DNA from 4 places in the Clostridioides sp. LIBA-6622 genome. Region 3 is predicted to be linked to each of the others. Evidence: riboswitches for the same ligand, from Rfam matches in the RefSeq annotation. Region 3 holds a riboswitch; each other region holds the start of a gene.
The links. A riboswitch is a leader RNA that binds a small molecule or an ion and turns the genes downstream of it on or off. The one in region 3 is predicted to bind lysine.
Positions count from the first base shown of each region.

Region 1: it holds a riboswitch for lysine, as region 3 does, so the genes downstream of both, ACTG47_RS17400 (aspartate-semialdehyde dehydrogenase) here and ACTG47_RS16495 (YfcC family protein) in region 3, are expected to answer to the same signal.
Region 2: it holds a riboswitch for lysine, as region 3 does, so the genes downstream of both, ACTG47_RS10780 (aspartate kinase) here and ACTG47_RS16495 (YfcC family protein) in region 3, are expected to answer to the same signal.
Region 4: it holds a riboswitch for lysine, as region 3 does, so the genes downstream of both, ACTG47_RS08340 (Na+/H+ antiporter NhaC family protein) here and ACTG47_RS16495 (YfcC family protein) in region 3, are expected to answer to the same signal.

Region 1 is NZ_CP196998.1:3,722,160-3,726,834, reverse strand. It holds gene dapA (4-hydroxy-tetrahydrodipicolinate synthase) at 1-326, opposite strand, end outside; gene ACTG47_RS17400 (aspartate-semialdehyde dehydrogenase) at 443-1,444, opposite strand; lysine riboswitch at 1,622-1,795, opposite strand; gene dapA (4-hydroxy-tetrahydrodipicolinate synthase) at 1,873-2,754, opposite strand; gene ACTG47_RS17390 (L-serine ammonia-lyase) at 3,077-4,270, shown strand; gene ACTG47_RS17385 (N-acetyldiaminopimelate deacetylase) at 4,476-4,675, shown strand, end outside.
Region 2 is NZ_CP196998.1:2,217,785-2,222,459, forward strand. It holds gene lysA (diaminopimelate decarboxylase) at 1-496, opposite strand, end outside; gene ACTG47_RS10780 (aspartate kinase) at 514-1,707, opposite strand; lysine riboswitch at 1,789-1,957, opposite strand; gene ACTG47_RS10785 (hypothetical protein) at 2,067-2,684, opposite strand; gene ACTG47_RS10790 (hypothetical protein) at 2,856-4,556, opposite strand.
Region 3 is NZ_CP196998.1:3,535,914-3,540,588, reverse strand. It holds gene ACTG47_RS16500 (class I SAM-dependent methyltransferase) at 1-711, shown strand, start outside; lysine riboswitch at 833-1,012, shown strand; gene ACTG47_RS16495 (YfcC family protein) at 1,159-2,550, shown strand; gene ACTG47_RS16490 (M20 family metallopeptidase) at 2,564-3,751, shown strand; gene ACTG47_RS16485 (glycerate kinase) at 4,039-4,675, shown strand, end outside.
Region 4 is NZ_CP196998.1:1,751,528-1,755,663, forward strand. It holds gene lplA (lipoate--protein ligase) at 1-751, opposite strand, end outside; lysine riboswitch at 997-1,173, shown strand; gene ACTG47_RS08340 (Na+/H+ antiporter NhaC family protein) at 1,312-3,042, shown strand; tRNA gene ACTG47_RS08345 (tRNA-Leu) at 3,152-3,232, shown strand; gene ACTG47_RS08350 (VOC family protein) at 3,379-3,744, opposite strand.

The sequences.
Region 1 (4,675 bases), 190 kb from region 3:
TTGTAATAAGGAGTTATGATTAATAGAGCATCTACTCCTAATTTTTCAGCTTCCTGGCTTAGATTAACTGAGTGCATAGTATCATTAGAACCACTTCCAGCTATAACAGGAACTCTTTTATTAACTTTTTCTACAACATACTTAATAGTAGCAAGTTGTTCTTCATCAGTCATAGTATTAGCTTCACCAGTAGTACCACAAGATACTATAGCATCAGTACCATTAGCTATCTGGTACTCAACCAATTCACCTAATTTGTCAAAATCAACTTTGTTATCCTTTGTAAATGGTGTAACTAGAGCAACAGCAGAACCTTTAAATATCATATAAAATCAATCCCCTCTTTTTTATTTTTGTGTTTTATATTACAGTTACTTCTAATGCTTATTTTTGTGTTATTATTAATATTTTACAAAATTATATATTTATACAAGTTTGTATATTATACTAAATCGTATGATAAAGCCATTTCAGCTATTTGAATTGCATTAGTTGCAGCACCTTTTCTGATATTGTCAGCTACAACCCAAAGATTTACACCATTGTCAACACTGAAGTCTCTTCTTATTCTTCCGACAAATACTTCATCTCTATTGTCAAATTCTACAGCAGTTGGATATTCATTTTTAGCAGGATTATCAACTACTACAACACCTGGAGCTTCTTCAAGTGTTTTCACTAAATCTTCTAATTCAAATGGATTATTAAATTCAACATTTATAGATTCACTATGACCATTTCTTACTGGAACTCTTACAGTAGTTGCAGTTATTTTTAAGTCGTAGTTACCAAGTATTTTCATAGTTTCATTTACCATTTTCATTTCTTCCTTAGTATATCCATTTTCAGTAAATGAATCTATATGAGGAAGACAATTGTAAGATATTTGATGAGGGTAGAATCCAGTAGGATTACCGTTCATTCCTTTCTCTAAATCTTCAACACCTTTAACACCAGAACCAGATACAGCTTGGTAAGTAGAGTATACAACTCTCTTAATTTTGTACTTATCATCAAGTGGCTTAAGAGGAACCATAGCTTGTATAGTAGAGCAGTTAGGATTAGCTATTATGCCCTTATGTTCTTTTATTGCTTCAGGATTTACTTCAGGAACTACTAAAGGAACATCTGGGTCCATTCTCCAGTGACTAGAATTATCTACTACTAAGATTCCATTTGATGCTGCTATTGGAGCATACTTCTCACTAATACTTCCTCCAGCAGAGAATAATGCTATTTGTATACCTCTATCAGTAAATGAAGTTTCCTTTAATTCTTCTACTATATATTCTTTACCACAAAATGTTACTTTAGAACCAGCTGATTTAGAAGAAGAGAATAAAAATAGATTTTCTATTGGAAAATTTCTTTCTTCTAATACTTTTAAAAATGTTCTACCTACCATTCCAGTAGCACCAACTATCGCCACGTTTACTTTTTTCATATAAATTCACCCCAATTTTAAATTATTAAAACATTGTTTTATTTGATTTTAGTTATACAAGTAAGATATGTTAATATTTTTTTATATCTAAAAACTTTAATATTATATTAACAACTTTAATTATATACAAAAAACGTACAAAGGTATACTTTGTACGTCTAATTTATCACTCAAAGTAAACCCTGTAGCTCATCACTTATAATATAAGTGACAGTATTACACATATTATGTGTAATCCCAGAAAATATAATTGCAAGAAATATTTTCTTCGGCTGTAAATCCTTTTTCCAATCATTAACGCCTGCCAGCTACTATTGGATACTCTTAGTTACAGCTACCTCTACCCTAGGTTAATAGGATATTAAAATTTGATTATTCTAATAATAATACATATTTAAGAAAAAATCAACTTATTTATATAAATATTGCTAAAATTTAAATCCAGAATTTGTCAATTCTTGTTTTAATACATTAAGATTAGTTTCCTCCATTTCAGCTAGAGGAAGTCTTAAATCTCCAACATTAAAACCTAAAATATTCATGGCAGTTTTAACTGGTACTGGATTTACTTCTATAAATAAGGCAGCAATTAAAGCATCCATATCAAGTTGTAATTTTTTTGAGCCTTCAATATCACCTTTAAAGAATTTAGTTACTAAGTCATGTGTTTCCTTAGGACAGATGTTAGCAAGTACAGAGATAACACCACTTCCACCTAATGATAATAATGGTAGTATGGTATCATCATTACCGGAGTATATAGCAAAGTCTTTAGGTACTAATTTAGCTATTTCCGCAACTTGAGCCAAATCTCCACTTGCTTCCTTTACAGCAACTATATTATCTATTTTAGCAAGTTCAGCCACAACAGTTGGCTTTATGTTTACTTTAGTTCTTCCAGGTACATTGTATAAAATAATTGGTAACTTAACACTATTTGCTATTGTTTCAAAGTGAAGTTTAAGACCTTTTTCATTAGTCTTATTATAGTAAGGAGTTATTATTAAAAGACCATCCACTCCTAATTTTTCAGCTTCTTGACTCATATGAACAGACAACATAGTATTGTTTGAACCAGTACCTGCAATGACAGGTATTCTTTTGTTAACTTTTTCAACTGTATATTTTATTACAGCAAAAATTTCAGATTCACTCATAGTAGTTGCCTCACCTGTTGTTCCACAAACAACTAGTGCATCTGTGTCATTCTCAATGTGGTATTCGATTAATTCACCTAATTTTTCGAAGTTGACATTATTATCCTCTGTAAATGGGGTAACTAAAGCAACAGCAGAACCTTTAAATAACATATAATCAAATCTCCTTTTTTATCTAAATTTAATTTTTTAAGTACAATAATAATTATAGTACAAATTAATTAATTTTAATAGGTATAGTTAATATCTTAACTGTTTAAATAAGATATTTATATTATATTAATATTACAAAAATTTGAAATAAATGTTTTATTCTCAAAATATGCATATTAATTTAATAAAATATACCAAAATGGAAATAAAAAATAAATTTTATGCGAATTTAATAACTAATAATTAATATATTTAGGTTATAATAAATATGTGCGTAAAATCTAATAATAAGCAATAATACCGTAAATTTAGGAGGAATAATATGGATACTTTAAAGGAACTTTTTAAAATAGGAAGTGGGCCTTCAAGTTCTCATACTATGGGACCACAAAGAGCAGCAGAAAGATTTAAAAATGAAAACCCAAATGCAGAAAGTTTTAGAGCAATATTATATGGTAGTTTGGCAGCTACGGGTAAAGGGCATTTAACTGACTATATAATTGAAAAAACTATATCACCAAAAAAAGTTGAAATTGTTTGGGAAGAAGATATTATAAAAGACTTTCACCCAAATGGGATGAAGTTTGAAGCTTTAGATAAGGATGGAAATGTAACAGCTGAATGGACTGTATATTCTGTTGGAGGAGGAACTATAGCAGAAGAAGGTCAAAGAAATAATAAAAGTAATAGTATATACCACTTAGATACTATGGATGAAATAGTAAAATGGTGTAAGGAAAATAATAAGACTTTAGTAGATTTTGTGTTGGAATGTGAACCAGAAGACATAAAAGATTATATAAAAACTATAAAAGATGCTATGAGAAAATCTATTGATGATGGACTAAGTACAGATGAAATAATACCAGGTAAATTACTATTAAAAAGAAGAGCAAGTACATTTTATAATGCATATCAAAAAGATAAAAACTTCTCAACACTTGTATATGCATATGCACTAGCAGCTTCAGAGCAAAATGCTTCTGGTAATATAATAGTTACAGCTCCAACTTGTGGTTCTGCTGGTGTAATACCAGGAATATTCTTTGCAATGCAAGATTTCTATAAGTATGATGACCAAAAAATTATTGAAGCATTACTTGTAGCTGGGATAATAGGTAATATAATAAAGACTAATGCCTCAATATCTGGTGCAGAGGTAGGTTGTCAGGGTGAAGTTGGTGCAGCTTGTTCTATGGCAGCAGCGGCAGTAGCATACCTAAAAGGTGGTACTATAGACCATATTGAATATGCAGCAGAAATAGCACTTGAGCATCATCTAGGAATGACTTGTGACCCTGTATATGGATATGTCCAAATTCCATGTATAGAAAGAAATGCTATGGCAGCTCAAAGAGCTTATGATGCGGCTAATTATGCATTATTAACTGATGGCTCACACTCTGTCTCCTTGGACCAAGTTGTTGAAACAATGAAAGAAACTGGTATCGATATGATGGATAAATATAAAGAAACTGCTAAGGGTGGACTTGCTAAACATTTCTTCTCTTGTTAAAAAATAAAATTTTTAAGTAATAATTCCCCTGTTTTGATTTATGAAACAGGGGAATTATTATTAATGGTGAATTATTTAATAATGTAAAATATTTTTATATTAAATTTAACTTTTTATTTTTAATTAGTGTGGTTTGTTATATAATGTTTTAATTATGAGAGATATAGAAATATTTTTTAATAAATTAGAATTTGGAGGAGATTACATGAGAGATGCATCGTATTTACAAGAACAACTTTATAAGCATAGAAAGGCATTAAATCCAATTGCAGAGATTGGGAGAAAAGAATATAAGACTTCAAAATACATAAGGGATTATCTTGATAAATTGGGGATTAAGTATGAAGTTTACTTAGAAACAGGTATAGTAGGAATAATAGAAGGAAAAAGACCTAAAAAAGATAT
Region 2 (4,675 bases), 1.3 Mb from region 3:
AATCATGTGTATGAGCTTCTATACCAGGTGTTATTCTAAAATATATTTCTTGAGTTTTACCTTTCTCTTCACATAACTTTTCAATCAAATCCAATTCATAAAAATTATCTACTACAAATTTACCTACACCTAAATCTAATCCCATATTTATTTCTTCTTTAGTCTTATTATTTCCATGGAAGAAAACTTTTTCCATAGGAAAATTCGATTTATAAGCTGTATATAATTCACCTCCTGAAACTACATCTAGGCACATTTGTTCTTCATTTATAAGATTACACATGTAAAGAGGTAAAAAAGCTTTACCTGCATAAGCAACCTTGTTTTTCCCATCTTTGGCTTTAAAATATTCTACATATTCTCTACAATTTTGTCTTACCAAAGCTTCATCAAATACATAAAGTGGAGTTTGATATTTTTTACTAAGCTCTAAACAACTCACTCCTCCAATATATAATTCATTATCATTTACAGTCATAGTTCCATGAAGTTTCATAGTATCCTCCCCAAATTTTATATATTAAATACTTCTGCGATTTTTTCTATAGCTACTTGCTTATCATCAGAGTTTATAGCACATGTTATACGAATTTCTGATGTAGTTATAAGTTTTATCATTATACCATTTTCATTGAATATTTTAAATACTTTAGCAGCAACTCCAGAAGTATTTTTCATGCCAAGACCTACTAAAGAGAATTTAGTGATATTATTATCAATCACTACATGTTCTTCATCTGTGTACTTAGATACTATCTTCTTACATTCTCCTAACTCTTCTTTTGGAACTGTAAATGATACACTTATTTTATCTAAAATAGGTGCAGTTTGACTTATCATATCTACACTTATACCTATAGTTGCTATATCTTCAAATAAACTAGATATATTTTCTGCTTTAAAATCTTTGATTGTTATAGAGCTATCATCATCACTAGTAGCTAATCCTGTTATTACTTTATCCTCTAATTTCATATCTTTTCCCCCTCTTATATATGTTCCTTTTACTGTACCACATGTACGTCCAACATAAATTTCAACACCATATTTTTGTGCAAGTTCTATACTTCTCGAATGCATTACTTGTGCTCCCAAGCTTGCTAACTCAAGCATTTCTTCATATTCAATCTCATCAAGTTTACTAGCTTTTGAATATTTTCTTGGGTCTGTAAAATAGATTCCATCAACATCTGTATATATCTCACATTTTCCATTTAATTTAACTGCAAGGGCCACAGCAGACGTATCTGAACCTCCTCTTCCAAGAGTAGTTACATCACCATCTTCATTGATTCCTTGAAATCCAGTTACTATTACAACATTTCCTTTATCTAAACTATTTTTAATTCTATTTACATTTATATCATCAATTTGAGACTTTCCATGAAGACCACTTGTTTTTATATTTAATTGATAGGCATTATAACTTACAGCTTTACATCCAAGTGCATTTAATGCTATTGATAATAAAGAAGCTGAAATCATTTCTCCAGTAGACATCAAGGCATCCAATTCTCTTTTACTAGGTTCATTACTCAATTCTTTAGCCAATTTTATATATTCATCAGTAGATTTACCCATGGCAGATACAACTATTACCATTTGTGGATTTTCTTTTCTTCGTTCTATTATATTTTCTGCAATCGATTTTATTTTATCAGTATCTGCTACTGAACTTCCACCATATTTTTGAACAATTATACTCATGCTTTTTCCCCCTCAAGTTAAATTTTTATAAATAAAAACGCCCAAAGGTATACTTTGGACGTGTAAATCTTATAGACCAAGTAACCTTGTAGCTCACCACTTTAAAAGTGACAGCCTTATACATATTCTGCATAAGTCCAGAAAATTTGCCTGTCAACAAATTTTCTTCGGCTATAGACCCTTTCATCAATCATCAACACTTACCAGCTTCTATTGAATACTATTGAATATAGCTACCTCTACCCTAGGCTCATTATTTTTAATTAATTTATTAATATAGTTTTATCACATTCTATATAATATTGCAACAATTATTTTACAAAATGTGGCAAATCTATAATTCTCTTTTTAAAATTAGCTTATATACAATTAAATAGTTTATTTAATCCTAAATCTATAAAATTTATGCTATATTCATTATCATATCTATCTAAGTCATTTAATTCAGATAGATTATCTGGTGTAACTACCAAAACGTTTGGCACTTTAAAAAATGGAATTGTAGATTTATCTATCTTTCTAGAAAGATTTTCATATTTAGAAATATCTATTTCATTATCTAAATCAACATCCACTAAAATCTGTTTTATATTACCAAATTGGTCTGTATATTCAATAAATAAATCGTATTTCACATCATCCACACTAACATTTCGGTAGAATCTTTTTACATCACAACCTGCAGTATTGATTCTAACAACTAATTCTGACCCTACTAGAGCCTTTATTAAATCATCTCCCTTAAAAAGTTTACTACCATTCAAATAGTATACATATGAGAGGTCTTTATAATTATAATAATCCACATCACAAGGATATTTTTTTAATGTATACTCACTACACATTTTTCTCAAAGTTTTTTTAAAGTTTTTTTTATTATATCTCTTTTGGTCTCCATAAATCTTTCTAAATTGAGCTTCTGTAACACATCTAACCCTGCTAATTAAAAGCAATATCTCTTTTTCCATATTCGTCATAGTACAATTCTCCTTGAAGTATTATTTGCAAAGTTGTACTAATATTATATTAATTTTATGACATTAAATTTACAAAGAATTAAAATAAAATAGCTAGTTTTTATAAAAATAAATTTCATAAAAACTAGCTATTAATATATTAAATACTATTTTCGATTTTTTTAGATTAAACTATAAATTCTCTTGACTTTCAGAACCTTGAGAGTTTGTATTTTCATCAGTTCCTGTTTCATCTTTTGCCTTTTTATCTTCAAAGTTTGCAATATTTAGATTATCAAATTCTGACATTTCAATTACTCCAGATAATTCTTTTGAATATGATATTTTAACTTTGTCTCCAACTTGAGTCAATGGCAATTCACTAGATACTTTTGAAGTAGCTTTAAATATTATCTCTTTATTTGAATCTAAAGTTACATAATAATTAGTATTTCCACCTCGTACATCTGGACTTATTCTTGTAACTATACCTTCTACAACTTCGTCTTTTAAATCATTATCAAATTTTAAATCATTACCTTTAGATTCTAATGAATCCTTATAGTTTCTTAATGCCTCGTTTTTATCTTCACCTATACCAAGCACGTTATAATCTTCAACAGATACAAATGCAACTCTCTTTACAAGACCCGCCTTATCTTTTAATGATGATACATATGTTGGCTGACCTAATATATTATACATTACAGGGAATGTTGCTTCATAATTTTTCTCTTGAACATTACCTTCAGCTGATTTCATTGCAGCTGTCTCAGTTGCTCCTGGTTGTTTATATAATCTAGCTTCTTTTGTTCTAGAGTCAACTAACATAAATCCAATTGTAGATTCATCTCCTCCTGAAGATGTTATACCTGTATACCAATAAGATCTATTATCATTTCCATAAACTAGTGATGTTCCTTCTGTTGGTACTAATACTCCTTTTTCTGATATAACAGAATTTAAAAATCCATTAACATAAACTCCCCAGTCTTTAATTTGGTCTGTTATAAATTCTTGTGGCTGAATTCTATCCACCCATTTAGGTGTATTTTTAACATTATAAACATTTATTTTTCCAGTTTCTGCATCAACAGTGGCTATTCCTGTAGCATTTGCGCCTCCATAACCAATTTTATGCTCATATAAACTTACAACCCAATAAGGCTTCCCTTCATCATTTATTTCAAGAGTAAAATCTGTCATACCAACATTTACAATACCATGTATGTATAAATGTCTCTGTAAATCTTGATGCAAATAAGCTTCTGGCTGATATACTATTTTTATTGGTTTTCCATCTATTTCTTGAACCAATTGAACATCTTGAGGGTTACTTGCGGATACTTTTACATAACCACTTGTACCACTTAAAGACGTTACCCACTTAATTATGTCTCTATGAACAAGAGGTGCCACCCAGTACAACTCTCCATCCACATTTTGTATATGGAATTTTCCTAATTTTGACACACTACCTATAGCTGGAACTTCTCCAAGCTTTTTGTCACCCAATTTCATCGCCATATCTTCATCTACAAGACGAATGTCATTTACACTGACAGGACTAATGTCATCAGTAAATTTACTCTCAGTTACTTTTCCTAATAACTCTTTATATGCCTTTGCATGAAACACAGGTGTAGAAGCTATAAAAGGTACAACTACAATGTACACAAGCAAAGCTATTGCTATTGAAAAATTATATTTAGCAAGCTTAGATGTTCTTTCATTTCTATCTAACATCATATCTAATATTCCTGCCACAACAAAGAAAATTATTCCTACTGAAAATAAAGATGTGAAATCTAATCTAAGTACAGGTAATTTAATAAATGCATAAATTGCTACAATTATTATTGCAATTCCATATGTTTTAAGATATCGTTTCATTTAATACTCCTCTCTACAAAATGTTATTATTACTATTATATCCATATATTTACAAAAAATAAATATTTATCATATTTATTTATGTGTTAAGATATCTTTATACATTTATATAGCTATTT
Region 3 (4,675 bases):
AAAAAATTATCTCATAAATATGATGATAAGCCAACTCTTTATGATTATTCAAAAGAAGTATTTGATTTTATTGATAAATTAATAGAGAAAGGAAAAAATCTTATAGAAATAGGTGCAGGGACAGGAAAATTCACTATACCACTTTCTAAGAAATGTAAAGTTGTAATTGCTAATGATTTTTCAAGAGATATGCTTGATATGCTTGAAGAAAAGATTAGAGGATATAATATAACCAATATAAAAACAATGCAAGGTAAATGGGAAGATGTCAATTTTGAGTGTAGTGACTACATTTTATCTGTAAATTCTCTTTATAGAATTTGGAATATTAAAGATGCATTGAATAAAATGAATAAGTTAGCTAAAGAAAAAGTAATTATAGTAAGAACTATTCAAAAGCCATTATTTAATGACTTATATATTGCTTTAGGAGAGAAGGATAGAACTTGTCCAGATTATATATATATTCCAAATATATTACATTCTTTGAATATATGTGCAGATATAAAGTTTATTGACGTAGAAAATGAAATTGAATTCGATAGTATAGAAGACATATATCTTAAAATTAAGGCTGAATTAAATAAAAATATTAATTTTGTTGAAGTGGTGGATAAATATATAAACAATGTAATAGAAAGAAGAGAAAATAAATATATTTTCAAACATAAAACTAAGGTTGTGATTATATATTGGAATAGTATTAATTAAACTTGTTAATGTCATTAAATGTAAGTATTATTATATTGAAAATATTTACAATCTCGACATATTATGCTACAATTATTTACAATAAATAAAATTTAATAAGCATTACCTCGTCTAATAAAAAGATTGAGGTAGAGGTTGCATTTACTAAGATTAATATTGAAGAGGCCGGAAGCCAATGAATCAATATAAAAGGAGTAATTGCCGAAGTGCTAGTGTCCAAAGCTAGTGCTGGGACTGTATTTAATAGGTACAGTACTGTCATCAAAATCATCCCGAATTTTGATGGAGAGCTATCTTAAATAAGATAAAGGGAAGATGTAGGTATGTTGTATTTAGCACATTTAGCTCAACATGTATCCATGTTGAGCTTTTTTACATCTATACAAAATAGGATAGAAAAGGGATGCAATAATAAAATATTTTAATTTAAAAGTGGGGAGAATACAAATGAGCAGTTTAAAAAAGAAGAGGTTTACTATGCCGCAGACACTTACTATAATATTCTTATTAATAGTAGTAATGGCAGTTCTTACTTGGATAGTACCAAGTGGAAATTTTGAAAGGGTAGATATAGACGGAAGGTCAGTTGTTGTTGCTGGAACTTATGAAAAAGCACCATCAAATCCACAAGGTGTTACTGATGTATTTTCAGCTCCTATAAATGGATTTATAGATGCAGCTGAAGTCGTTGGATTTGTTTTGATAGTTGGAGGAGCTTTTGGAATAGTTAACAAAACAGGTGCAATAGAAGCAATTATAGCACATACTGTAAATAGAATGAAGAAGTTTCAATTTTTAATAATACCTATATCAATGATTTTATTTGGTCTTGGTGGTACAACTTTTGGAATGAGTGAAGAAACATTACCTTTTTATATGATATTTATTCCACTTATGACCAGCATGGGATATGATTCGTTAACCGCGGTGGCAACAGTATTTATAGGGGCAACAGCTGGATTTGGAGCGGCTACTACTAATCCTTTCTCTGTAGGAATAGCACAGGCATTGTCACAAATAGCACCAGGTTCTGGAATAGAGTTTAGAGTTGTTATGTTTATAATATATATGGCTATATCTATAGCATTTGTTATGATGTATGCTAATAGAGTGAAAAAAGACCCTAAAAAGTCTTTAGTACATGATATATCACTGAATCAAGAATCAATAACTAATAGTGATACAACTATAAAAGAATTTACAAAAAGAGAAGCCATTGTAATAGCAATTTTTGTAATAGGTATGGGAATTATGATATTTGGAGTTTTAAGATTAGAATGGTATATAGCTGAAATTGCAATGATATTTACAGCCATAGGTATAATATCTGGAATAGCATCAGGGCTTAAACAAGATGAAATAGTTAATTCATTTATAAGTGGAGCAGGAGATTTAATGACAGCAGGGTTGTGTATAGCATTTGCACGTGGAATCGTAATAATAGCAGAAAATGGATTTATAATAGATACAATTTTAAATTCTGCAGCAAATTTATTAAATGGATTACCAAAAACTATATTTATAAATTTAACTTTCTTAATAGAAGGATTAATAGCATTTTTAATACCATCAGCATCAGGGCTTGCATCACTTACGATACCTGTACTTGCACCACTTGGAGATTTAGTAGATGTATCTAGACAAATGATAGTTACAGCGTATCAATTTGGTATAGGTGTAACTAACTTAATAACTCCTACATCAGGTGTTTTAATGGGAGCACTAGCAGTAGCTAATATTCCTTGGTCAAAGTGGGTTAGATTCGTAGTTCCTCTAATGGTAGTATTAACAATTCTTGTAATGGTATTTTTGACAGTAGGATTATATCTAGGATTTTAATAGGAGGTAAGTTATGATAGAGAGTATAAAGAAAAGAGCTTATGATATAGAGAATGAACTTGGAAAACAAATTGAAGAAGTATGTGATTTTATATTCAACAACCCAGAACTAGGGGAAGAAGAATATATATCATCAAAATATTTAGTAGAGAAAATGAAAGAGTATGGATTTGATACAACTTATCCATACTGCAATATAGATACTGCTTTTAGAGCAGAACTAGGGGATAGTGATGGTCCTACTATAGCATTTTTAGCTGAGTATGATGCACTTCCTGGATATGGAGAAGATAAAGAACCAGGTCATGCTTGTGGTCATAACTGGATTGCGGCATCTACACTAGGGGCTTGTATAGTATTAAGCAAGTTAAAAGAAAGTTTTAAAGGAAAAATTGTACTAATAGGAACACCAGCTGAAGAAACAACAGGAGGAAAATGTGACTTAGTTAAAGCAGGAGCTTTTGACGATATTGATGTAAGCTATCAGATGCATATAGAAGCTTTTAATAATATAAATTGTAAGGCTTTAGCAATAGATTCATTAGAATTTAGTTTTGAAGGTGTATCAGCACATGCAGCTAGTCATCCTCATATGGGAGTTAATGCTTTGGACGCAGTACAACTTACTTTTGCTGGAATAAATGCTCTAAGACAACATGTAAAATCAGATGTTAGAATACATGGCATAGTTTCAAATGGAGGGGAAGCACCGAATATAGTTCCAGAAAAAGCAGCTTGTAAGTTTTTCGTAAGAGCTGCTGAAAGAAGTTATTTAGATGAAGTAACTAAAAAGGTTATAAACTGTGCAAAAGGTGCAGAATTAATGACAGGAGCTAAGCTATCTTATAGATATTTTGAAAATTCTTTTGATAATATAATAAATAATAAAGTACTTCAAAATATAACAAAAAATAATTTAATTGAAGCAGGCATAACAGATATATTAGAGGGAAAAGAGGGACCAGTAGGTTCTACAGATATAGGTAATGTAAGTCAAGTTTGTCCTACTATGTATACAGAAATAGCTTTAGATATAAATCCAATGGTATATGTACATGAAAAAGAGTTTCTAAATTATGCAAATTCTACGGAAGCTTATGATAAACTTCATAAAGCGGTAAAGGCAATGGTGGGTTGTGCATTAGAAATTTATTTAGAAGATGGACTACTTGATGAGATTAAGAAAAATCACTTAAATTAATTTAAATTAAACATAAAACAAAGAGGTATTACTTGAAAATTGGTAATACCTCTTTTATTAATATTATAGAATTTAAGGGATGTTATAATAATTCTAGGTATATAAAGAGAAAGATGTATGATAATAATTAGGTAAATAATTCTATAAGAATAAAATCTATTTCATATATATCTGACCTTTTTTGTAATGAAAAAATAGGATAATTTATATACAAAGAAATATAGAGTATAAAATAAAAGGAAAATTAGTCTTATAAAATTGTATATTAAAATAAGGAGTAGATAAATATGAAAATATTAATCTCTATAGATTCATTTAAGGGGAGTTTATCTTCAATTGAAGCAGCAAACGCAATCAAAAGAGGAATATTAAAAGTCGAAAAAGATGCAGAAGTAAAGATACTGCCACTTGCTGATGGTGGTGAGGGTACTGTAGATGCTTTAGTTCAAGGTATGAATGGTGAAAAAGTAACTATATCAGTTATTGGACCAATAGTTAAGAAAGTAAATGCGACATATGGATTATTAAAGGACACAAATACTGTAATAATAGAAATTGCTCAAGCATCAGGATTGACATTAGTGCCAACAGAATTTAGAAATCCTTTGTACACTACAACTTATGGTGTCGGAGAAATAATAAAGGAAGCAATAAAGAAGGGTTATAGAAATTTTATAGTAGGTTTAGGTGGTAGTGCTACCAATGATGCAGGAGTGGGTATGCTTCAAGCATTAGGATTTGAGTTTTATGATGAGAATAACAAATTAGTAGGTTTAGGTGGAAAAGTTCTAAAAAAAATAAGACATATAAAAATAGATAATAGACTAAAAGAATTAGATGAATGTAACTTTAAAATAGCCTGCGATGTAAACAATCCATTGTTTGGAAAAAATGGAGCCACATACATATATGGACCTCAAAAAG
Region 4 (4,136 bases), 1.8 Mb from region 3:
ATTTTAATTCATTTGAAAGAGTATATTTTGGTGAATTACCAAAGTTCCAGTCCCATGTTTCATATTTTAACTTAGTAAGTCTCTCTATTTGCTCGATGTCATATTCACTTAAATAATAGTTAGTATTATCAGTATTAGTCTTAGAAAGATAATTCATTATTGCACTCTTAAATTCTAGAATATCCATTTTAGATTGTAGATGTTCACTTATATTAGTTACACGAGATTTTACAGATTTTATGCCCTTTCCTTCAAATTTTATAGGTTTTACTTTTAGAGCTTTTGAAAGGTCATTTATTTCAGATGAAAATAGCAGTGTACCATGATGCATTACCTTATTTTTGTAGTTGTATTGAGCATTTCCAGAAAACTTCTTGCCATCTATAAGAAGGTCATTTCTTCCAGAAAATTCAGCATTTACATCTAATGTTTTAAGTAAATCTATTATTGGTTGAGTGAATCTTCTGAAATCACTAAAGCTATTATTATTGCAGGCTATAAATGTAAAATTTATATTTCCTAAATCATGAAATACAGCTCCACCACCAGATTGTCTTCTAACAACAGGTATAGAATTTTCTTTTATATATTCTAAATTTATTTCAGAAAGTGTATTTTGGTTTTTTCCAACAATTATAGAAGGTTCATTCCTCCATAAAATAAATAAGTCTTCGTCAAAATTTTTTAGAAGATATTCTTCCATTGCTAAATTGAAGTAAGGGTTTGTCTTTTCATTGTAAATTAGTAACATTAAAGTAATTCCTCCATATAATTGATAAAATTTTTTTGTTATTCTTAGTACAATTAATTTTATAATTCGACAATAATATAAAAAGTCCTTTAAATTAGAAGATAATCATATATTAGTAGAAATGTATATTAAATATAATCAGAAAAATATGGTATTTTATATAAAAAATAAAAAGGAATTTTAAAAACTGCCTTGCAAAGTTTAAATAAATAATATATACTCAAAATATACTTAATAAAAGTGAATAGAAGGGTAGAGGCGCAATAATCTATCAGTACTAATAATGAGTTAAGCACAGAGATTTATTAGGAAAGGAGATATTGCCGAAGTTTTATAATCAATGCTTTAAGATTATATTGCTGGGGGTACATAGAAAATGTGTACAACTGTCACAGGTTTATTTGTGGTGAGCTATCATTTAAGGAATTATATTATATTTATTTTTAATATCATTGATGTATTGTAATTTTCAAGCCTTGAGTGTTTAGCACTTAAGGCTTTTTTTATTTTATCAAATACCCTGTATAATTCACAAAACAAAAAAAGAGAGGGAGATTTATATGAAAAACAAAAAAATTAATATTATTTTTCTGACGACAATTATGTTTATAATGTCAACAGTAATGGTTTTTGCGGAGGAAGATATAGACACTATTGCACTAGCGAATGCAGAAAAATTTGGAATCTTAACTTTAATACCACCATTAGTTGCTATAATACTTGCATTTATAACTAAAAACGTAATAATTTCTTTACTTATAGGGATTCTTTCTGGTAGCTTTATAATTAAAGCTAGTGGGATAAATGTGTTTGCTACATTTATACAAGCATTTTTAGATTTAGTTGATAGAGCTTTGGTATCGTTATCAGACCCGTGGAATGCAGGTATAATACTACAAGTTCTAGCAATTGGAGGAGTGATAAATCTTGTTGCAAAAATGGGAGGAGCTAAGGCTATAGCTGAAGCACTTGCCAAAAGAGCAAAATCAGCAAAAGGTACACAAATTATAACATGGTTTTTGGGTCTTTTAGTATTCTTTGATGATTATGCCAATTCGTTAATAGTAGGGCCTATGATGAGACCTGTTGCAGATAAAATGAAAATATCAAGAGAAAAATTGTCCTTTATAATAGATGCTACAGCAGCACCAGTTGCTGGATTAGCTATAATATCTACATGGATAGGTCTTGAAGTTGGTTTAATACATGATGCTTTTGAAAGTATAAGTGTGGATGTTGATGCGTTTGGTATATTTTTAAATACAATACCATTTAGATTTTATAATATATTAATATTAGCATTTATTGTAATATCAGCATTATTATTAAAAGAATTTGGACCAATGAGAAAAGCAGAGATAAAATCTAGAAGCAGAAAAGTTGGTACAGACCTTGATGAAGGTGTAGAAGAATTAGATGATTTAGCTCCAAAAAATGGAGTAAAATTGAGTGTGTGGAATGCTATAATTCCAATAGGGACATTAATAGTAGTTGCTCTAGCATCATTCTATTACAGTGGATATACATCTATAATGGGTGGTGAAGATAAAGCTTTAATACAATTATTTACAAATTCACCATATTCTTTTGAGGCAATAAAAGAAGCTTTTAGTGCATCTGATGCATCTAGAGCATTATTCCAATCTGCACTTGTTGCAAGTTTAGTTGCTATTATAATGGCTATAGTTAAAAAGATTTTTACAGTGTCAGAAGCAATTGATGTTTGGATAGATGGAATGAAAAGCTTAGTAATCACTGGTGTAATATTAATACTTGCATGGTCATTAAGTTCAGTAATAAAAGAATTAGGTACAGCTAAGTTTTTAATACACTTATTATCAGGTTCATTACCTCCATTCTTATTGCCAAGTTTAATATTTGGTTTAGGAGCAATAATATCTTTTGCTACTGGAACAGCTTATGGAACAATGGGTATACTTATGCCACTTGCAATACCACTAGCATACTCACTAAATCCTGATATGTCTTATGTAATAGTAAGTACAAGTGCAGTTTTAACAGGTGCAATATTTGGAGACCATTGTTCTCCAATTTCAGATACAACAATACTTTCTTCAATGGGAGCTGGCTGTAATCATATAGACCATGTTAATACTCAAATGCCATATGCTATATTTACAGCAGTAATCACTATTGTATTTGGATATATACCAGCTGGCTTTGGACTGCCAATATATATAGTGTTACCATTGGCTATAGTGGCTGTGTTTGTTGGTATTCAAATAATTGGTAAGAGAGTTGATGAAGCAGAGATAGAACTTGCAGAATAAGGATATAAATAAATTTCACCTTTTATTATCATTGTTTTGTTAGTTTTTAGATAATATTAAAAAGTTATTGAAAATAATAGCGAAATATAGTAAAATAAAAGAGTGATAAGCGGATGTGGCGGAATTGGCAGACGCACTAGACTTAGGATCTAGCGCCATTGGCGTGGGGGTTCGACTCCCTTCATCCGCATTATACAGTACTTAGTTGTGCTGAAAAAAACTGGGGTTGCTGGCTTTCGGAGTGGGCTATCCCGTTTTTATTTTTTGATAAATAAATCAAATATAAAAGCACATTGAGTGTTTTCAAATTAGAAGATACATGTAATATACAATTGTCTATACCCAAAATGCCCACCTTACACCAAATCTATCTTCAAATCTTACAGTGCATGGACTGTAATCTGTGGATTGTATTGGGTTAATTGTAATACTTTCAAACTCCATGTTTGAATAAGCTCTTTTTAGCTCATCTTCGTTATCAAATTGGAGGCATAACTGATATCCTCCAGACCTTGAAACTCCATCACTATTGCCAAAATCATTTAGTATGAGCAATTCATCATGAATTGTCAGTTCTGCATGAACAACAAGATTTGAATTGGAATCTTCAATGAGTGTTTTAACATCAGCATATAGAGTGTTCTTATATAACTCTATCGCCTCCTTACAATTTCCGTTAAAATATATATGCGTTGCCAGCATTAAAATTCCTCCTGTATTTTATATTACACTATCATTCACATTATCTGAATAAATGTTATTTGTATTATAACATAACTAGTTGAAAAAGGATATTGACAGTCCCATGTCGATAACCTGAAAGCATATTTAATGCTTTTTTGCTGTTTAAAAGTGTGTATAAATATAAATTTGTTAATGAGAAAAAATCTTATTTTTCACAAAGATAAAGTTGCAAACGATTCTATTGTATGTATAAATATATCTTTAACATAATATAGTAAATTACAATATAACTTTACTTTTAGTGTTTTATATGACATGCTAATAATAAATTAAATAAATATATTATTTTACATTAATATATAACATATACGTATAAAAGTTAATATTATAAAAGTAGTATAATTGATAAT